Regions from separate parts of the Hymenobacter yonginensis genome, predicted to be linked through region 3. Evidence: riboswitches for the same ligand, from Rfam matches in the RefSeq annotation. Region 3 holds a riboswitch; each other region holds the start of a gene.
What was found. A riboswitch is a leader RNA that binds a small molecule or an ion and turns the genes downstream of it on or off. The one in region 3 is predicted to bind S-adenosylmethionine.
Positions count from the first base shown of each region.

Region 1: another riboswitch for S-adenosylmethionine. It lies ahead of O9Z63_RS05285 (ATP-grasp domain-containing protein); the one in region 3 lies ahead of O9Z63_RS19895 (O-acetylhomoserine aminocarboxypropyltransferase/cysteine synthase family protein).
Region 2: another riboswitch for S-adenosylmethionine. It lies ahead of metH (methionine synthase); the one in region 3 lies ahead of O9Z63_RS19895 (O-acetylhomoserine aminocarboxypropyltransferase/cysteine synthase family protein).

Region 1 is NZ_CP115396.1:1,220,201-1,227,397, reverse strand. It holds gene O9Z63_RS05295 (amino acid permease) at 1-229, opposite strand, end outside; gene O9Z63_RS05290 (LLM class flavin-dependent oxidoreductase) at 356-1,375, opposite strand; gene O9Z63_RS05285 (ATP-grasp domain-containing protein) at 1,602-2,591, opposite strand; SAM riboswitch class I at 3,021-3,114, opposite strand; gene O9Z63_RS05280 (hypothetical protein) at 3,319-3,510, opposite strand; gene O9Z63_RS05275 (hypothetical protein) at 3,515-3,952, shown strand; gene O9Z63_RS05270 (EcsC family protein) at 4,087-4,836, opposite strand; gene O9Z63_RS05265 (hypothetical protein) at 4,868-5,389, opposite strand; gene O9Z63_RS05260 (Gfo/Idh/MocA family protein) at 5,472-6,497, opposite strand; gene O9Z63_RS05255 (M48 family metalloprotease) at 6,793-7,197, opposite strand, start outside.
Region 2 is NZ_CP115396.1:3,805,230-3,812,426, reverse strand. It holds gene O9Z63_RS16420 (cyclic nucleotide-binding domain-containing protein) at 1-168, opposite strand, end outside; gene O9Z63_RS16415 (hypothetical protein) at 397-669, opposite strand; gene O9Z63_RS16410 (DUF5686 and carboxypeptidase-like regulatory domain-containing protein) at 907-3,438, opposite strand; SAM riboswitch class I at 3,839-3,952, shown strand; gene metH (methionine synthase) at 4,025-7,197, shown strand, end outside.
Region 3 is NZ_CP115396.1:4,636,722-4,643,918, reverse strand. It holds gene O9Z63_RS19910 (erythromycin esterase family protein) at 1-1,136, opposite strand, end outside; gene O9Z63_RS19905 (lipocalin-like domain-containing protein) at 1,372-1,788, opposite strand; gene O9Z63_RS19900 (LysM peptidoglycan-binding domain-containing protein) at 2,023-2,301, shown strand; SAM riboswitch class I at 2,720-2,833, shown strand; gene O9Z63_RS19895 (O-acetylhomoserine aminocarboxypropyltransferase/cysteine synthase family protein) at 3,219-4,601, shown strand; gene O9Z63_RS19890 (homoserine O-acetyltransferase family protein) at 4,925-5,974, shown strand; gene O9Z63_RS19885 (homoserine dehydrogenase) at 5,964-7,197, shown strand, end outside.

The DNA of each region.
Region 1 (7,197 bases), 1.3 Mb from region 3:
AGCACAGCGCCGAGAAGGCGCAGCCCACCGCCGCCACCACAAACGACAGCGTTACGGCCGGGCCGGCGTTGTTGGCGGCGGCAATGCCCGTGAGCGAGAACAGGCCCGCCCCGATAATTACGCCGATGCCGATGGTAATGAGGTTGAAGCCATTCAGGCTTCGTTTGAGCGTTCCGGCGCCGGTTTCGGCCGCCTCCTGCCGCAGCAGTTCCAGTGATTTTCTAAGCATGAAAGAGGGTGAAGACGCACGCAGCCGTTGTGTAGCGGCGCCTTGCTGGTAGTGGGGTGATAGGCAACTGGTTAGGGGCAGGCTGCCCGCCAGTACGTGAGAGATTGACGTTTGAAAGTAACGACGCTACACCAGCGTCTGGATAACGGATTCGGAGAAACGCTCCATTTCCTCCAGCTGCGGGCTAGCCTGCAACAGGAAGAAATCCACGCCTACGTCCTCGAAAGCGCCAATCCGGTCCTGCAGCTGGGCCGGCGTGCCGGTCAGGCCGGTGCGCAGGCCACGGTTGGACACCGAGTAGTCGTGCAGCGACACCTGCTGCTCCAGCTGGGTGCCGGCCAGCCACTGCTGGTAGTTGCCGTAGCCCGAGGCCGAGGCCTTCACGTTGGTGATGCGGTCCAGCTCCTTTTTCACATCCTGCTCCGAGTCGCGCACGATGGTATAGCCGGCCACGCCAAACTTCATGGGCGGCAGGCCTTTCTGTTCGCGGCGACGACGCATGTCGGCAATGCGGGCGCCGATGAGCTCCGGCGAGTCGCCGTGCATCACGTAACCGTCGCACTGGGTCGAAATCAAGTCCTTGGCCGCTTCCGATTCGCCGCCGGCGTACAGGAACGGGACTTTGGCTGGCTTGGGCTGCAGCACGTTATCGGCCACCTGGTAATACTTGCCGTCGTAGCTGAAATGGTCCTGCTTCCACACGTTGGTCACCACGTCCAGCCACTCGCGGGTGCGGGCGTACCGGTCGTCGTGCTGCTCGAAGTGCAGGCCATACTTGGTGGCCTCATCCTTCCACCAGCTCGATACCACGTTCAGCGACAACCGCCCGGGCGCAATCAAATCGATGTTGGCGGCCTGCTTAGCCAGCAGCGCGGGGTTATGGAAAGTGGGGCGCACGGCCACCATAATTTCCAGCTGCTCGGTCACGGCGGCCAGCGCGGCGGCCGTGCTCCAAGCCTCCAGCGACGGGGCTTCGGTGCCTTTGATATCGTTCAGGTACAGCTCCGCAATCAGCGTCAGGTCGTAGCCCAGGGCTTCGCTGCGCTGCGCCAGCTGCTTCACGTAGCTCCAGTCGGTGGGCATCTGCTCGTCCTCGACGTTGCGCAGCCAGCCCCCGAAAATGGGCATCCAATAGCCAAATTTCATGGTTCGTTGAGTTGAGATTGATAGAACGTCATGCTGAGCGAAGCCGAAGCATCTCTACCGCTTCGTTGCGGCTCTTACCGCCAGCAGGGCCGACTATAAAGTGGAATATGAATCGTTGGGACGGTCTGCGATGTAGAGACGCAATATTTTGCGTCTCGCCGTTGCTGATGTTGCTTGATCTGCGCGATGCAGATCGTTCATCGACGAGACGCAAAATATTGCGTCTCTACACCGTGGCTACTTCTTCCCGCGCCACCGCCGCCACTGGCAACTGCGACTCCAGGTAGTCCACGAAGCGGGCGTAGGGGTCGAAGCCGACCACGTTCACGGCGTCGGCCACAAAGTTGGACAGAGCGTTGATGTCGTAGAACAGCACGTCGCCGGTGCGGTCGTCGATGAGGTATTCGATGCCGCCCACGTCGATTTTGGCGGCCGCCACGATGCGCTCCACGGCTTCAATTACGTCGGCGGGTGGCGTGAAGGCTTCCACCTGGATGCCCTTTTTCGGGGCTTCGGTCAGGCAGAACTCGGCCGACTGCTCTTCCGGAATCTGGCAGATTTCGGCCGGGCACAGGTTGAAGCTCTCGCCGGTGGTGTACACTTTCATGGCGTAGAGAAACTTGCCATTGAGCGTTTCCACGCGGTGAATATGGCCGCCGCGGGGCGTCACGTACTCCTGCACCAGCGCCGTCTGGTCGATGCCCAGGTCAATCTGGTTGTTGTCGACGGCGGCCTGCAGGCCTTCGGGCGTATCGAAGCGGATAATGCCGGCGCCGCTGCCGCCAATGTTCACCTTCACCACCACCGGAAAGCGCAATTCACGCGCGGCGTCCACGGCCCGCGAGGCGTGGTTGATAACCCGCGAAGCCGGGTATTTCAGCCCCAGCGACTCAAACAACGACAGCTGCCGGGCCTTGTTGGTTTCGATGGCCGTGGCCGCCGAGCCGTTGATGATGCGCGTGCCGATACGCTCCAGATGCGTGGCGTAGCCGGCCGTGTGGAAGATGCCCTGCCCGTGCCCGCGCAGGTACGCCGACGAGCTCATGCGGTTCACCACCAAACTGTAGCGGCTTTCCTTTTCCGAGGGGTTGAACAGGTGGTGGGCGGCGTCGATTTTCTCGTAGGGCAGGCCGCGGCGGTCCAGCTCCGCAAACAGCGGCTTAAACCACTCGGGGTGCTCGAAATAGATACCAATGGGCTTTTGGAGGGATGACATAGTCAGAAGCAAAAAGACGGAAAATGAAAAACGAAACGGCGCCGGCAGCAGCGCAACGCCACCGGCTCCCGGGAAAAAACAACGCAGGGACGGAAGTCCGGCCTAACCGATTACGCCGCCCACAAGCCGCGCAACGAGCGAATCAGCAGCCACCGCAGGCCGCCAAACGGAGCGCAAAGTCTGCGCCCGGCCCGGCCATCGGGCGACAATCCGAGAAAAAGAGGAGGTGCAGGCGCGAAGCCGCTCAGTGCAGCAGCCGGCCGACGTGCAGCGCCGGCGGGCGCATACCCGCAAAAACAGAGAAAGGGCTAGCTACGCCCGACAACAACAGCAACAACAGCCCCGGCCCGCCAGCCGCAACGCGGCAGCCGGAGCCAAAAAAGCGGAGGTTGAATGCAGGAGGTTGTTGGAAGCGTCCACGGCAACTTGTTTTTATATGGTCAGGAATTGGCACCGTTCCGGAGGGTTCCGGGTGGTTGCCGACGCTTCATCGAGCCTGTCTCTCAGCGCCTCTGTATAAAAACAATCCTTCGGGCTAGAAAGAATTGATAGGGCAAAGGTAAAACCGGATTGCTGCCCCCGCAACCCGGACTGTACAAAGCCCCGACCGCCCCGTTTTGTTGCGGCCGGCGGTTCTTTCCTCGCCCCTGGCTGCCCGACCCCGCCAGCCTGAAGCCGGGGCCTCGGCCTTCGCCCGCCAGTGCTGGAACCGGCCGATTCCAAGGCGTCAGCCCCGATAAAAGCCCGCGACCGAGCCCGCAAACGAAGGTTTAACCGAAAAATTTAAATTTTTCAAGAGGCCCAGTTTCAGGCTTGGCACCGAAAACTGGCACCGGAGTTGCAAATGACCCTGCAGAAGCCCGGCCGCCAGTCCGGACGGCAGCGGGCTTTTTTCACCCGTCATAAATTTTCCAATCATAGCCATGAAGAAGTTCCTCGTCATCCTCGCCGCTTTCTCGTTCTCTGCCGCCGCCGTTTCGGCCCAGACGCTGCCCGCCAAAGCGCCTCACGGCCAGCACCGCATGAAAGGCGACAAAGCCGCCAAAACGCCCGAGCAACGCGCCGACCACGCCGCCAAGAGCCTCACCAAGCAGCTCGGCCTGTCGGCCACCCAGACTGAGCAGGTGCGCCAGCTGCACCTGAGCCGCGCCAAGGAAATGCAGGCCTACAAAGCCCAGGCCGGCACCACGCCTGCTACCAAGCGCCAGCACCATGAGGCCATGAAAGGCAAAAAAGCCCAGTACGACGCCCAGCTCAAGCAAATCCTGAGCGCCGACCAGTACGCCAAGTACACCCAGATGCAGTCGGACCGCATGGCCAAGCGCAAAGCCCACCAGGGCCCCAAGCAGGCCAAAGGCTAAGCATCCCAGCGCTTAAAAAAACAGCCCTGACTTTTCCGTCAGGGCTGTTTTTTTTGTGTCATTCCGACGAAGGAGGAATCTGGGTGCTGACGCTGCATGTGCTTACCCAGATTGCTCCTTCGTCGGAATGACACCTACTGTGCGGAATCCGCCTCACCGGTAATGCGGCCGTGCTCGGCAAACCAGCGCAGGCGGTAGCACATGATAGCCGTTTCGCCAAGCTGGGCCAGCAGGCGGTAGTTTGCCACGGCCCCCACGGCCGCCCCGATGACGGGCACCAGCTGGGCCAGCTTGGCCAGGTCGATGTAGTCGCGGTATTCCTGCTGGAAGGTGCGCCAGTCGAAGGTTTCGGCCGTAACGGTTTGCTGCGTTTCGGGCCAAGCGGCGAGCTGGCGGTAGGTTTCGCGGCGGGTGTGCTGGCTGCTGAACGCCAACTGGAAGATGTGCAGCAGGTAGAGCCGCTCCGGGAAGCTGCGCACATCGTGGCCGTAGAGGGCCGCAATATCAAACAGCAGCTTCAGCTTGATGCTGAGTAGCAGCGGAAAATCGGCGAGGCCCAGCAGGAAGCCGCCGGCCCCGGTCACGCCGCCTTCCACGGCTGCCGTGTTGCGGTACGCCCGGATGCGGGCCCGCACCCGCGCCTCCCGCTCCTGCAGCGTGCCCTCCGAAACCGGCTTCTGCGTGGTGTGCGTGGAGCCAAACAGCACGCCCTGCACCATCTTCTGAATGGCTGCGGTGATGGCCACGTGCACCTTTTCCGGCAGCAGGGCATTGAGCCGCGCCTGCACGCGCCGCGCCACCTGGTTCAGCCACGTGGGCTGCTGCTGCATCCGGCGCTGCCAGGCCTGCAGGTCGTGGAGGGCTTGTTGGTCGGGGGAGTTCAACCGCGGTTTATTGATTTAGCAGGATGAGTATCTACTTGAGCACAACAATGTAAGTCATTGCCAGCAGGAACAAACCACCTACGGTTAGAAATCCATAGCCCACATCGTCAGAATATCTACGGGCGCCTACGATTTTTGCTTTGACAGACAGATTAATTAATTTCTGCCTGAAAACAGCATACCCGTTTATCTGAAAGGAATATACCTGCACCGTCTTATTATGTACCTGAATTTGTACCTTCTCACCCTTGGCCACAGTATCGTTCTTGAGCGACCCGGCGCGACTCTTTTCAATATTGGCCTTGCCGAAAGTTAAAGTACTTATTGAATCGTACGGTATTCTGTTGACGACAATAAATCCTCTCTTTATGACCATCCCTCCGCTTATTAAGCTCACTTCACGGGGTAAAACAAGTTCACTGAGCGCCCACAGCCCAAGCACTATAACACTCCCATAGAATACAATAAATAAAGTTGGTTCAAGAGAAATACTTCCTCTTAGTTTATTCAACGTATCGAACGCATTTATTGAAAACAATAGAGAAATATTCACACAAAACACAATACACTCAACTAATAAAATCTTATAAAACAACCTTATCCCCCCAATAAAATAACCCATACCTGCTCCTATCTTATTTCAACGCGTAAATCCGCTCAATCATCTCCACCACTTTCAGGCCTTCTAGGGCGTTGGTAGTGGCTACGCCGCGCTTTTGGATGGTGTCGACTACGTTGTCGATGACGTGGACGTGGTTGGCGGCGGAGCCCTGGTAGGGGCCGTACTGGTTGGCGGGGTTGGTGGGCGCAAGTTCGGGCATGGTGTAGTCGCGCAGGTGGCAGTAATCTACTTTGTCCATGTACTGGCCGCCGAGGCGCAGGCTGCCGCGCTCGGCCACCACCGTGAGGGAGCTTTCCAGGTTACGGTCCCAGACGGCGGTGCTGTATTGCAGGGTGCCGCTGCCACCGCGCAGCAGGTCGAACGTGACGAGGCCGCTGTCCTCGAACTCGGTGAGGCCGGCGTGGTTGAAGTCGCGGAAGCGGGCCGAGATGTTCGTGATGTCGCCGAACACCCAATACAGCAAATCCACGAAATGGCTAAACTGGGTGAAGAGCGTGCCGCCGTCGAGGGCGCGGGTGCCGTGCCAGCTGCCGGGCGTGTAGTACCGCTCGTCGCGGTTCCAGAAGCAGTTGAGCTGCACCAGATGCACCTGCCCCAGGCGGCCTTCGTCCATCACCTGCTTCAGCCAGGCGGCCGGCGGCGAGTAGCGGTTCTGCATCACCCCAAACACAAAACGGCCGGTTTGCAGCGCTGTGTGCACAATTTGCTCGGCGTCGGCTTTGCTCAGGGCCAGCGGCTTTTCTACCACCACGTGCAAGCCGGCGCGCAGGCCGCGCACCGCCTGCGGGGCGTGCAGGCCGTTGGGCGTGGCAATGGTCAGCACGTCGGCGGCGGGGCCATGGGTCAGGTAGTCATCGAGGGACACGAAGAACGGCACGCCGGGAAACTCGGCTGCCAGCTCTGAATGCACTTCGGGGTTTGTGTCGATGAGGGCCACGAGTTGGGCGCCGGGGTGGCGCGCCACCAACGCGGCATGGCGGCGCCCGATGTGGCCCACGCCGCAAATGGCAAAACGAACGGCAGCAGAAGAATCAGCCAAGGCAAGCAGGGTTCAGAGCACGGGAATGTTCGGCAAGCTCCGAAAAAACGCGGGTTTCTCCTGCGCCTATCCTGCCGCTCGTTTCAGGCACGTGGCACGCAGCCACCAGTAGCGCGAACTTTGTAGTTCGCCCCCCCACGCCGTTTGCCCTATTCAGGTAATTCTGCCGGCGCGCGGGCGCAAACCACAAAGCTCGCGCTACTGCCACGGGCTGTTTAGAAACGCCAAAAAGCCGGTTCCGGCCTGCTGAGGCACTGGAACCGGCTTTTCATACCGATGCAAACGGTAGCAGCCCTTACAGCAGCCGCTTCAGCTCCGTGAAATTAGTGTTGCTGACCGAGCGGCTGGCGCAGCCCAGCGACTGGGCGCTTTTCTGGATGTTGGTGATGCGCGAGCCGGGGTTGGGGTGGGTGCTCAGGAACTCGGGCGTGCCGCCTCCCCCCTGCTTTTCAGCCTTAATGAAGAAGCCGGCGGCCCCGTCGCAGTCGTAGTAGCGGGTGCCGTTGAGGTAGATGGTGGAGTATTTGTCGGCGTCCAGCTCGTAGTCGCGGCTGAACTTGAGCTGGCCCACGCCTGCCGCCAGCTGCACCAGCTGGCTGTTGGAACGGTTGCCAAGCACGATGCCCAGCAGCAGGCTGGTGCCATATTGCTTCTGCAGCATCTGGGTGCTGTGGCGACGGTCGGCGTGGGCAATTTCGTG
Region 2 (7,197 bases), 830 kb from region 3:
CGGCAGGCTGTGGTCGGGGTGGCTTTCCAGTAGCACCACTGAGGCCGTGACGTACACCAGCATGGTGCCGGCCCCCAGCAGGAAGTGGTGCAGGAAAAACAGCCAGACGGTAGTTGCCTCCGGGGTGCGAATGCCGAGCAGCCGGTGCCAGTACTGCGCTGCGTTCATCGGGTCAGGGTATTTGATTCGATATTTTGTATAATATATTATTAATTAAGTATAAAAATATCAGTCAAGTCAGAAAAGTAGTGCCCGCCACAGACTCCTGCACGGACGGCAGCAACAGGCGTGAGGGTACAAATGGAGAACCGCCTTGCAGACAGGCCCAAACGCAAACTTCCCCGGCCGGCACAGGGCCGGTCGGGGAAGTTTGCGGGTCAGAAATTTAGAAAGGGCTTAGTTCAGCCACACGGTCAGAATTACTTCGAAGCGGTGGGGGGCAAAAGCGTTGTAAAAGGGTGCTTCGCCCTGAAAGCCCAGCACGTGAATGAGCGGTATGCCTTCGGTGCGCGAGTCGACCACGCGCACCGGGTACAGTTCGCCCTCCGCGGGCCAGTCGCCTACGTGGTTGTAGGGGCGTTGGCTGTCGTCTACGCAGCGGGCGTAATCGACGAAGGGAGCGTGCCGGGTGGCTTCGGCCAGGGTCAGGTTATCTACTTCGTATGCCATAAGCTCTTGTACAAAAAGCGTGAGGTTTTGATTCATTGAGAGTCGCAAAGCGGCTCCGGGGTTGCAGGAGGTGTGTTTGGTGATGGGGTATGTTTGGGTGACGAGGTGATAAGGTAAATGGTGACAGGTAAGATATACAGTGGCATAGTAGAAGGTATGCCGGCCGGAAAAATTATTTTTCTGTCACCTATTGCTTGTCACGTTTCACCATTCACCTCATTACCCCATCACTGGAAACTACAAACTAAACTGCAGACTGAATTTCACCCCAAAGTTACGGGCTCCCGGCGAGCTACGGTATGTGAGGCGGTGCAGGAAGTCAACGCGGGCCACCCGGAAGATGTTTTCGACGCCGTAGCCCACCTCGGCGTAGGGCAGGCGGCCCAGCGGCTGGAAGCGGGGCAGCGGCTCGCCGCTGGCAGGGTCTAGTTCCGGGATGATGGCGTCGTTGGCGCGGGCTACGCCGCCGTAGAGCACGTTGCCGGTAGCTACCAGGCGCCAGTTCAGCTGCTTGAGCGCCGGCACCGAGTTCAGCAGAAAGCCCTCGAAGTGGTGGTCGAGGCGCAGGGCCACGTACCGGTCACTCACGAACTCGAAGTAGCGCATCAGGTTGTAGGCCCCGGCGTTGTAGAACGGCGACTGGTTGCCGAGGTGAGCTTTCAGAATGGGGTAGGGCACCGTGCTCGGGATGTAACCGGCATCCAGCGTGTAGGTGCTGCGGCCCAGCTGGCCCAGGCGCACGCTCTGCGCCACCAGCAGGTTGAGCTTGTGGTAGCGGAAGTCGCCGCCCAGAAACCGGTTGAGGCCCAGCGTGTAGCGCAGCGTGGTGATGGGCAGGCGCTTGAGCCCAAACGAGGTGCGGCGGTTCTGGTTTTCGTTTTGCACCAGCACCTCGTCGGGGGCGTAGCGCGACTCCAGCACGATTTCCGACAAGCTGAACTGGTCGTCGGTGGGGGCGCCCACGCGCACGTCGCCGGTGTAGTAGGCGAAACGGTAGAGCGGCCGGAACTGCTGGTGCCGGAACGTGACCTTCTGGGTGAAGCCCCGAAACAGATCCGACTGCAACGACAGCGCCGACAGGTCGCGGAGCACGGGCCGGCCCCGGTCGATGTTGCCGAGGCGGGCCGAGGCCTCAAACAGCGGGTTTTCCAGCGCGTAGTCGTTGTCGAGCAGCGCCACCTGGTCGAGGTCGTGTCGGTATTCGAAGCCCAGCGTAGTCCAGGAGCGGCGGTCGAGGACGTGGGTGGCGCGGGCGCCGTACTTGAAGCGGCCGTCGCGCAGGCCGTAGGCCAGGTAGGCGCGCACCGTCCAGTCGCGGCTGATTTCGGGCGTGGTCCGGAACCCGATGCGCGGCCGCAGCCCCTCGATGTTGTTGTAGCCCACGGTGGCCAGCACCGGGCCCAGGTCGAACTTGCCCACCCGGTAGTAGCCGTTCACCACCACATCGGCCACCTCCAGCAACGAGCGCACGGCCGGCAGCTTACGCACCGAATCCAGCACCATCAGGGTGCGCGCCTCCTGCACGCTCAGCGTATCGGGGCGGTTCAGTTCAAAGAAGTTGTCGGGCTCCTTGCTGGCCGGGCCCACCGGGGCGGCCAGGGTTTCCAGCGGCCGGTCGTAGAAGGCCAGTGGGTGCTCTTTCTGGGCCTCGAAGTTGGAGTTGATGGTGACGAAGCGGGCTACCACGCCGGTGCTTTGCTTGCTGGGCCGGATGCCCACCAACACCCGCGTCTGCAGCGGCAGCCAGGGGCCGGCCGCGGTAGGCGTCAGGTCCTGCTTTACTTTGATCTGGTCGATGAAGTTGAGGTTGGCTTCGGGGCTGACATACACGTCGATACGGCGCAGCGCGTAGCTGTCGGCCGTAATCCAGATGGTGCCCGTGAAGGCCAGATCCTGCGCCCGGCGCGGCGTCACGGCCAGCTGGTAGCAGTAGTCCTTGCCAATGAAAACCGAGTCCTGCAGCTCGTATTCGTAGGAGAACTTCCAGCCGTCGGCAATCGGCGACACAAAGTCCTTGCCCATGATCTGCTGCCAGTTGCGGTAGAAGTCCCAGTCCTGAAACGAGGAACCTGTCACCTGCGAAATCACCGAGCCCTCACGCGGGGCCATGCCGCGCATGCGGCTGTGTCGGATTTCCTCGCGGCGGCGCAGCGGCTGGCGGAGCACATAGTACCGCGAGTCGATTTCGGTGGCGAAAATGGGCACCACCGGCTTGCCGTCGGCGCCGCGCTCCAGCCCTAGGCTGTCGGCCACGGCTGTCATCTGGCGCAGCACCTTGCGGTTGCTCACCTGCGCGGGCAGGTTATTGAGGCTGATTTCGGTGCGGTTGTAAGAGTCGAATTCGAAGGCATCCAGCCGGGCCTTGTTGTTGCGGTTTTTCTGCTGCTGCACGCGCCGCATGATGGCGTAAGCCGGATTCTCGCGGGGCCGCACCACCACCTCGCCCAAGCTCACGGCCCCGGCCCCAAGCGCAAAGTCGATGGTCTGGCGAGCGGCCTCCCGCCGGATGGGCTTCTTGAGGGCCGCAAAGCCCATGGCCGACGCCACCACCGTGTCGGCCGGGGCGGTGCTGAGCGAGTAGCGGCCGTTTTCATCGGCGGTGGCGCCAGCCGTGGTGCCGGGCACAAACACCGACGCAAACGGCACCGGCTTGCCCGTGGCGGCCTCCGTGATGCGGCCGGTCAGCAGCAGCTGCTGGGCCTGGGTTGAACCGGCGCCGGCCAGCAGCAAAAGCAACAACAGAAAGTGGTAGCGGTAAGGAAGCAACAAGGGCAATCGGCAGCTAGAAATCAGATAAATGACAGACGGCGAGGCGTAAGATACGGCTTTCGGATAGCCCTGCCATGCCTCTCACACAGCGCAAGCGAAAAAGCGCCTACTACGTTCCGCAGTCCTTATACAGAAGAGGGTTATCGTCAGGTTATCAAATTGTTAGCATGGAGCCGGCTGCTGCGCCACCACCATGCAACGGCGGGGGCGCGCATAAGCCAGCGGTGTAAAAGGAGCGAGCAGGTAACCGACGAGTAACGCCGTGGAATAGCCCGCCTGTATAGCCCAGAGTGCATATAAATGTCCGGACACCATTACCCGCCGGGAAAAGCCACTTTCAGAACACGCCCGGAAATCGGGGAATTGAATTTCGGAAATTCCGGTTGTATCTTCGCTGCGTTACTTATCCAGAAAGACCGAGGGATTGGGCCCGATGACGTCTTAGCAACCTGAAATAAAACAAGGTGCTAATTCCCTTTTCAGGGCCTTTGCGGGCGCTGGAAGAAGATAAGAACAGGATTCGCGTCCCGCGCGGCTCTTTCTGGATAGGCACTTTTTGCTGCTGATTTTCTTTAGAAGAGCCGATATGCCGACCGTCCTCCCTGCCCCCGCCACTACTTCCCCCCTCCACGACATCCTGCGTCAGCGCGTGCTGATTCTCGACGGCGCCATGGGCACCATGATCCAGCGCCACACGCTCACGGAGGAGGATTTCCGGGGCACGCGCTTCGCCGACCACCCCAAGCCCCTGCGCGGCAACAACGACCTACTCAGCCTCACCCGCCCCGATATCATCCGGGGCATTCACGACGAGTACTTCGCCGCCGGGGCCGACATGGTGGAAACCAACACCTTCAGCGGCACCACCATCGCCCAGGCCGACTACGCGCTGGAGCACGTGGTGTACGAGCTGAACTACGAGTCGGCGCGGCTGGCGCGGGAGTCGGCGGATGCCTTTACGGCCCTCACGCCCGACAAGCCGCGCTTCGTGGCCGGGGCCGTGGGGCCCACCAACCGCACCGCCAGCCTCTCGCCCGACGTGAACCGCCCCGGCTTCCGGGCCGTGACCTTCGACGAGCTGGCCACCGCCTACCTGGAGCAGGTGCGCGGCCTCGTGGACGGCGGCTCCGACGCGCTGCTCATCGAAACCATTTTCGATACGCTCAACGCCAAGGCCGCTTTGTACGCGGTGCAGAAGTTCTTTGATGAAGGCGGCAAAGTGGTGCCCGTCATGATTTCGGGCACGATTACCGACGCCTCGGGCCGCACCCTGAGCGGGCAGACGGTGGAGGCCTTCTGGAACTCCATCCGCCATTTGCCGCTGCTGAGCGTGGGCCTGAACTGCGCCCTCGGGGCCGACCAGCTCAAGATGTATATCAAGGAACTGAGCCGCATTGCCGACGTGCACATTTCGGCCTACCCCAACGCCGGTCTGCCCAACGCCTTCGGCGGCTACGATGAGTCGGCCCAGGAATTTGCGGGCGTGGTGGAAGGCTACCTGGCCGACGGCCTCGTGACGGTGGTGGGCGGCTGCTGTGGCACCACACCCCAGCACATCGGCGAGCTGGCCCGCCTGGCGGAGAAATACGCGCCGCGCACCCTGCCCGAGGTACCCAAAGCCACCCGCCTGAGTGGCCTAGAGCCGTTTGGCGTGTACCCCGACAGCCTGTTCGTGAACGTGGGCGAGCGGTGCAACGTGACCGGCAGCCGCGCCTTTGCCCGTCTCATCCGCACCGGCAACTACGAAGCCGCCCTGCAAGTGGCCCGCGACCAAGTGGAAGGCGGCGCGCAGGTTATCGACGTGAACATGGATGAAGGCATGCTCGACTCGGAGCAGGCCATGACCACCTTCCTGAACCTGATTGCCTCGGAGCCCGATATTTCGCGGGTGCCCGTCATGATTGACTCCTCGAAGTGGAGCGTGCTGGAAGCCGGCCTCAAGTGCGTGCAGGGCAAGAGCATCGTCAACTCGATTTCCCTGAAGGAAGGCGAGGACGTGTTCCGGCAGCGGGCCCGCACCGTGCGCCAGTACGGTGCCGCCGTGGTGGTCATGGCCTTCGACGAGAACGGCCAGGCCGATAACTACGAGAAGCGCATCGAAATCTGCCGCCGCAGCTACGACATCCTGGTGAACGAGGTCGGTTTCCCGGCCGAGGACATCATTTTCGACCCCAACATCCTGACGGTGGGCACCGGCATGGAGGAGCACCGCAACTACGCGCTGGACTTCATCGAGGCCGTCCGCTGGATCAAAGCCAACCTGCCCGGCGCCCTCACCAGCGGTGGCGTTTCGAACATCAGCTTCTCGTTCCGCGGCAACGACGTGGTGCGCGAGGCCATGCACTCGGCCTTCCTCTACCACGCCATCCGCGCCGGCCTGGACATGGGCATCGTGAACCCGAGCCAGCTGGCCGTGTACGACGAGGTGCCGCAGGATCTGTTGGAACTGGTGGAAGACGTGCTGCTCAACCGCCGCCCCGATGCCACCGAGCGCCTCGTGGACTTCGCCGACACGGTGAAGCAGAAAGACAAAGTGGAAGTGGTGGCCGACGCCTGGCGCAGTCTGCCGGTGAAGGAACGTTTGCAGCACGCCTTGGTAAAAGGTATTACCGAGTTCATCGACCAGGATACCGAGGAAGTGCGGCAGCTGGTAGGCCGCCCGCTAGAGGTGATTGAAGGCCCGCTGATGGCCGGTATGAACGTGGTGGGCGACCTGTTCGGGGCCGGCAAAATGTTCCTGCCCCAGGTGGTGAAATCGGCCCGGGTGATGAAGAAGGCGGTGGCCTACCTGGAGCCCTACCTGCTGGCCGACAAGCAGAGCGGCGACCGGCAGACGGCCGGTAAAATCCTGCTGGCTACGGTGAAAGGCGACGTGCACGACATCGGCAAGAACATCGTGGGCGTGGTGCTGGCCTGCAACAACTTCGACATCGTGGACCTGGGGGTGATGGTGCCGCTGGAGCGCATCCTCGACGAAGCCCAGAAGCAGCAAGTGGACGTTATCGGCCTGAGCGGGCTGATTACGCCGAGCCTGGATGAGATGGTGTACGTGGCCCAGGAGATGGAAAAGCGCGGTCTGAAAACCCCGCTGCTCATCGGCGGTGCCACCACCTCCCGCCTGCACGCCGCCGTGAAGATTGCGCCCAACTACAGCGGCCCCATCGTGCACGTGAACGACGCCTCCCGCTCGGTGGGCGTGGCCGCCGCCCTGCTCGGCTCGGCCGATGCGGAGTACGCCCGCACCGTGCGCGAGGAGTACCGCCAGTTGCGCGAGGACTACGCCGGCCGTCAGCGCGACAAAAACTACCTGACTATCGAGGCCGCCCGCGAAAACGGGTTCCAGGCCGATTGGGCCGCCACGCCCATTGTGAAGCCTACCTTCCTCGGCACCAAAACGCTGGAAGACTACGACCTGGCCGAACTGGCCACTTACATCGATTGGACGCCATTCTTCCAGACCTGGGAGCTGAAAGGCCGCTACCCGCGCATTCTGGAAGACCCGAACGTGGGCGAGGCCGCCACTCAGCTCTTCCACGACGCCCAGAAGATGCTGCGCCAGATCATCGACGAGAAGCTGCTCACGGCCCGCGCCGTCATCGGCTTCTGGCCCGCCAACACCGTCGGCCACGACACCGTGCAGGTGTTCACCGACGACAGCCGGACCAAAGTAGCCACCGAGTTTTTCACGCTACGCCAGCAGAGTGAAAAGGCCGAAGGCGTGCCCAACCTGGCTTTCTCCGACTTCGTGGCCCCGCTCGA
Region 3 (7,197 bases):
TAGTCCTGCCCCTGGGCAAGCAGGTCGGCTTCCAGAGAACCGGAGGCGGGCGGTGGCACCAGCTGGTGCTTGCCCCAGTAGCCGAAGCCGTGGGTGCCGCCGCCGGCCAGCGTGCTGAGCACATACACCGCCTCGGGGCCCAGCGCCGCTTTCACGGTCTGGCCCATGGGCTTGAACTCCTGCAGCTCCGGTTGTTCCAGTCCGATCACTTTGCCGGCCAGGTGCCCGATAGCGCCCCAGCAGACCACCTTTTCCTGTGGGTGCTGGCGCAGATACCATAGTAGGTTATCGGCCATCTGGGCGTCGCGGGCGTTGCTGTCTTTGGCCTTGAACTCAGCGGAGTCTTTCACGGCCGGGTCGTTGGTGGCGTAATCGTGCGCTAAAGCTTGCAGGCTGCGTACCTGTTGCAGCCAGAAGGTGGCCCGCTCCCGCCGCCGGGCATCGGGGCCGGCCGCTACTTTGGTCAGCAGCTTGCGGGCCTTCCCCAGCTGCATATCAAAGAGCAGAATCTGGTGCGAGGGTGGGAAGATGTTATGCTCGCCCATCATGCTCACGCACTCGTCGAGGTAGTCGTAGGCAATGCCGTCGGCACCTTTTTCGGGCTTGAGGAACACTTCCAGTTCCTCAAGCATCTCGTCGTCGTTCCAACTCACCTGCGAGTCGAAACCGGTGACGCGCAAGCCGCCTTTGCCCAGCAGCGGCAGCATGGCCTGAAACTCCTGCGTCTGGGTCCAGACCGGATACACCGAGGCCGAAATGGCCGCCGGTACCGGCGCGCCCCGCTGGATTTCCCGCTCGGCACGGTCCAGGGCATAGAAGCCACTTTCGAAGGCCACCGTGGTAAAGCCCATTCGTTCCTTCAGGAACCGAATCAGCCGGATTTTGGCCTCAGTGGCCGTGCCCACGCCATGGGTGGGCTCGCCCAGCATCACCACCCGCGCCCCGCCAATTTCCTGGCGCAGAAACTCCAGGTCCGAGAAGTCGGTGTCGGCGGGATTGATACTGCGGATGGCATGGGTGAGCAGCGGGGCGGCTGCCGGAGCCGTGGTGGCGGGGGTTGTGGGTTGGGCCAGGGCCGGAGCCGTAGCGGCGGTGAGCAGGCAGCAGGCGGCCAGCAACCGGAAATTCACAGGCATAACAATCAAGTAATTCAGGGAGTAATAATTCTGCCGCCAAACTACATAAGCTATTCCGGATACTCTCCACTATACTATCAGCTACCTGACTGCTAAGGTGCAGGTAGCTACACCTACACCTAGCGCACCGGCAACAGCGCCATCCGAGAGGCCTGAAAACAAAAAAGCCCTTCCGCACGGGGCAGAAGGGCTTTTCTGTGTTTTCAGACGGCTTTTTCAAACCGGTTGCAGGAGCTTACTCCTTCTCGAGACGCAGCTCAGCACCGGCGGCGCTTTTCAGCGTCAGCTTGTCGTCGGTGAGGGTTACTACGTTGAACGTGTTGCTCTGGGCAGCGCCATCGGGGGTCATGGTGATGGTTTTACCGGCCTGATCGAACGTGTACTTGCCGTTTACGGCACCAGCGGGCGAGGTCATGTTGTACTGGCCGTTGGCGAAGAAGGTGATGCGCTCATCTTCCTGGGCATCGGTCTGCTTTACTTTGTCGCCGGCGGCGCTCAGTTCTTTATCCGTTTTCCAGACTTTGCTTTGCGTGCCGTAGAGCATGTTTACGCCTTCTACTTTGCCTTCCTTGCTGCCACACGAGGCGGCAAACAACGACACGAGCATCAGGAGGCTGGCCAGGTAGCGGAACGGATGGGAGAGAGTTTTCATGGAATTCCGTGAAATGGTTGAGAGATGGAAAGCGTGTTTTGCCTGAGCCGGAGGGTGCCGGCTGACCACTGGCAACCCCAGTGTTGCGCTTCTTACGGGAGGTTGCGGCAAGATGTTTACAGCTGATATATATGGCCTGATAACTTATTGCGGATCTTGGCGTAAGAAGCCACACGACAGGCCCTGAAGCTGGTAGTCGGCTCTTTTCCCACTCTTCCAACCCAACGCACGACTATGGGACTCTTTGATTTTCTCTCGAACGAAGGCGAAAAAAAACCCGTTGAACCCGTTAAGCCCGCTGCTACCGGTGACACCGACTTCTTCGGCAATGCCAACGCCGCCGCTGGCGAAACCTACACGGTAGTAAGCGGCGACTCGCTCTCTAAAATTGCCCGCAACCACTACGGCGACGGCACCAAATGGAAGCAGATATACGAAGCCAACAAAGCCATCATCGGCGCCGACCCCGACAAAATCGAAATCGGCCAGGTACTGACCCTGCCCAAAGAATAGCCGTTTCCTTTTCCAGGAAATATTCTAAAAGCCGCCTTGCAAAGGGCGGCTTTTTTTGTGTCTTTTCCTGCCGCTTTGGCCGCTGAGCAGGCTGGTTTCGCACCCGTAAACCGGCTGGCCAGCGGCGGCATTTTCAGCTACCACTACCGCTGCAGCGGCAGTAGCCGGGGCCATACCGGGGGATTACAGAAGCCGGCAACTCCGACTAGCCGAATAAGTCATCAAGCATATAAATCAAATCATCAGACACATACACACAACCTCCACTACAGATACAGCCATCAGGAGCGCGCAAACGGCGTTCTTTTGCTTGCGCCAAAAAAAATAACCGGTAGCTGTTGCAGATATCAAAACTGCGCCTATACCTTTGCAACACCAACCCGGTACTCCCCCGCTCGCGGCGGGGAAGTTTTCATAGGATTTATACAGAAGTGGCGAGAGAATAGGCTCCCTGACCCACTGGCAACCTTCGACCGCGCGAAAGGTGCCAATTCCTACCCGACCAGCCATCCGGCGGCGGGGCATATAACCTCGGAGTACCATGGAAAACACACTCGCTTTCGCCCCCCAGTACCCCACCGCTTCGGCCGCCTTCGGGCCTGCTGCTTCGCCGTGGGGTTTGCGCGTTTCTGCGGCTACGGCCCCAGCTGCCGGCCGAATGCGAATGCGCGGCTGTTGCGGCGCGTGTTGTTGCTGTTGCTAGCCTGAGTCCGGCTACGCAGCCCCCCTCCCCCCTCCTGCACACCTGACCGGTACCGGCCTGCCCTGGCCCCCGGCTCCCTCCTTTGCTTTGGCCTGACCGGTTCCGTGCGCGGTTCGGCTGGCTCGGCAGAGGCCTCTGCTACGCTTCGGCGCGGCATTTCAGCGGTCTACGCTCCCCTTTCCCATACCCAAACGCCTTCCAAACCAGCCCTGCCATGTCCACGCAGAACCTCCACTTCGAGACCCTTCAGCTCCACGCCGGCCAGCAGCCCGACCCCGTTACCGGTTCGCGCGCCGTGCCCATCCACCAGACCACCAGCTACGTGTTCAAAAATGCCGAGCACGGCGCCAACCTGTTTGCGCTGAAGGAGTTCGGCAACATCTACACCCGCCTGATGAATCCCACCACCGACGTGTTTGAGCAGCGCGTGGCGGCTCTGGAAGGCGGCGTAGCGGCCTTGGCGGTATCGTCGGGGCAGGCGGCCCAGTTCATTGCCCTCAACAACATCCTGCAGGCAGGCGACAACTTCGTAAGCACCACCCATCTGTATGGTGGCACTTACAACCAGTTCAAGGTGGCGTTCAAGCGGCTGGGCATTGAAGTGCGCTTCGCCGACGGCGACCAGCCTGCCAAGTTTGAGGCCCTGATTGACGAGAACACCAAGGCCATCTACCTGGAAACCATCGGCAACCCTAGCTTCAGCATTCCCGATTTTGAGGCCATTGCCGCCATTGCCCGCAAGCACGACCTGCCGCTCATCGTGGACAACACCTTCGGGGCGGGCGGCTACCTGTTCCGGCCTTTGGAGCACGGCGCCAGCATCGTGGTGGAATCGGCTACGAAGTGGATTGGCGGACATGGCACCAGCGTGGGTGGCGTGATTGTGGACGGCGGCACCTACGACTTCGGCAACGGCAAGTTCCCGCAGTTCACCGAGCCGTCCGACGGCTACCACGGGCTGGTGTTCAACGACGTATTCGGCAAGAACGGGCCGTTCGGCAACATTGCCTTCATCATCCGGGCCCGGGTGGAAGGCCTGCGCGACTTTGGTCCGTCGCAGAGTCCGTTCAACTCTTTCCTACTGCTGCAGGGCCTCGAAACGCTGAGTTTGCGGGTGGAGCGCACTGTGGAAAACGCCCTGCGCGTGGCTACCTGGCTGGAGCAGCACCCGCAGGTGGAAGCCGTGAACTACCCCGGCCTGCCCAGCAGCCCCTACCACCGGCTGGCCCAGAAATACCTGAAGCGCGGCTTCGGCGGCGTGCTCACTTTCGCCATCAAAGGCAGCAAGGAAACCGCCACCCAGTTCATCGACAACCTGAAGCTGGTGAGCCACCTGGCCAACGTCGGCGACGCCAAAACGCTCATCATTCAGCCCTCGGCCACCACGCACCAGCAGCTGTCCGACGCCGAGCAGCGCGCCGCCGGCGTGACGCCCACGTTGCTGCGCCTGTCAGTGGGCATCGAGCATTTCGACGACATCCGGGCCGACTTGCAGCAGGCCTTCGACGCCGTGCGCAACGCCGCCACGCCAGACCCCAAAGAAACTACGCTGCTGCCCGAGCCGCAGCCCGAACATGCCGCACCGCTGGAGGTGTAAGTGAGAGTGGGGTTACGGGCGGGCTGTTTTGAGAGGGCAGCCCGCCCCGCCTCCAGCCTCGCGGCACGCGGGCAGGACGTCGGCTTTTTTGTGAGAGAGGAAGCCAATACTCCCTGCCCGCCCATGGCCGGGGCTGGGCCGGCACTGCCGGCTCAGCCTGCGGGCTATGGATATTCTCACGGCCCCGGTGGCCGATTTGCACCGCCGGGCTCCGGCCTGGCATACGCGCCGCAGGCGGGCAGCCGGTGCGCCACTTGCACCGACTGGCGGCCACGCGCTTCGCACGTCGCGAAACTGATTTTCGCGCTCCTTTTTTCTTTCTGATGAGCTCTACTATTTCTTCTGACGCGCCGCACGTGTTCCGGTTGCCCCGGCCGCTGCGGCTGGAAAACGGGGCGCTGCTGCCGCAGGTGGAAATAGCCTACCAGACCTACGGCCGCCTCAACGCCGCCCGCGACAACGTGGTGTGGGTGTGCCACGCCCTCACGGCCAACGCCAACGTGCTCGACTGGTGGCCCGGCCTGTTCGGGGCCGGCTGCCACTTCGATCCGGCCGACTGGTTTGTAGTATGCGCCAACGTGGTGGGCTCCTGCTACGGCAGCACCGGCCCCGTGTCGCCGCCCGATTCTGCGGCCGAGTCGCTGTACCATGCGTTTCCGCTGCTGACGGTGCGCGACCTGGTGGCGGTGCACGAGGCGCTGCGCGAGCACCTGGCTTTGCGCCAGATCAATACGCTGATTGGAGGCTCGCTGGGCGGGCAGCAGGCCGTGGAGTGGGCCGTGCAGCAGCCTACGCTGTTTGAGAATCTGGTTTTGATTGCCACCAACGCCCGCCATTCGGCCTGGGGCATTGCCTTCAACGAGGCGCAGCGGCTGGCCATCTTCGCCGACCCGACGTACGCGGCGGCCACGCCCGAGGGCGGCGCGGCCGGCCTGCGGGCGGCCCGGGCCATGGCCCTGCTCAGCTACCGCAGCTACGACGCCTATCAGCGCAGCCAGACCGAAACCACCGACGACGCGCTGGATGGCTTCCGGGCCAGCTCCTACCAGCGCTACCAGGGCGACAAGCTGGTGGCCCGCTTCAACGCCTACTCCTACGTGGCCCTGAGCCGCACGATGGACTCGCACCACGTGGGGCGCGGCCGCGGCGGCGTGCGGGAGGCCCTGGGCCGCATCCGGGCCCGCACCCTCGTCATCAGCATCACCTCCGACGTGCTGTTTCCGCCCGCTGAGCAGCAGCTTTTGGCCCAGCACATTCAGGGCGCCATGTACGCCGAAATGGACTCCCAGTACGGCCACGACGGCTTTCTACTGGAAACCACCCAGCTCACGCACTTTCTCGAACGATTTTCTGTCCAGACCTATGTCCATTAATCCTGCTCCCGCTTCTGCCCCGCTTCGTATTGGCCTGATTGGGTTCGGCTGCGTGGGCCAGGGCCTCTACGACATTCTGCAGCAGCAGCCCGAAGCAGGCTTTGAAATTGCCCGCATTGCCGTCAAGAACCCCACCAAAGCCCGTACGCTGCCACTAAACCGGTTCGACTTCCGCGCCGACGACCTGCTGCAGGATGCCTCGCTGGACGTACTGGTGGAGGTGATTGACGACGCCGACGAGGCCTTCCGGCTGGTGCGCGAGGCGCTGTGCCAGGGCCGCCGCGTGGTGACGGCCAACAAGGCCATGCTGGCCCGCCACTTGCCGGAGCTGGTGCAGCTGCAGCAGCAAACCGGCGGCACGCTGCTCTACGAAGCAGCCGTGTGCGGCAGCATTCCGGTGATTCGCACCCTCGATGCCTACTTCGGGGCCGAGCCGCTGCGCAGCGTGACCGGCATCCTCAACGGCTCGTCCAACTACGTGCTGACCCGCATGGGCGAAGCCGGCGCCGACTACGCCCCGGCGCTGGCCGAGGCCCAGCAGAAAGGCTTCGCCGAAACCGACCCCACCCTGGACATGGGCGCCTTCGACCCGCGCTCCAAAGCCGTGCTGCTGGCTGCCCACGCCTACGGCGCGTTCCTGAACCCCGACGAGGTACTGAACCTGGGCATTGAGGGCATCAGCGCCGTCGATATTGCCTTTGCCGCCAGCCAGGGCCAGAAAATCAAAGTCATTGCCGGCCTGCAGCGTTTGCCTGACGGCCGCGTGACGGTGCTGGTGACCCCGCAGCTGGTGGGCCCTGAGTCGCCGCTGTACAGCGTAGACGACGAGTTCAACGGCGTGGTAATTGAGGCCGATTTCGCCGGCGAGCAGTTTCTGCGGGGCCGCGGGGCCGGCGGGCACCCCACCGGATCGGCAGTGCTGGCCGATCTGGCCGCGCTGCGCCAGGGCTTCGCCTACCAGTACCCCAAAGCCGCCGAAGCCCCGGAGTACGCCTCCGACCTGGAAGTGGAAATCTACCTACGCACCGACGAGGACCGCATCATCGACCTGCTCGACTTCAGCGAGATTTCCGAGGAAGCCGACGAGGACGAATACGTAGTAGGCTACGTGGCCCTGGCCCACCTCATCCGCCACCGCGACACGCTGCGCAAGTACGGCGCCTTCATCGTGCGCACAGGCCGCCTGCGCCCCGTCAGCACCAACGAGCTGGTGGCCGAAGTTT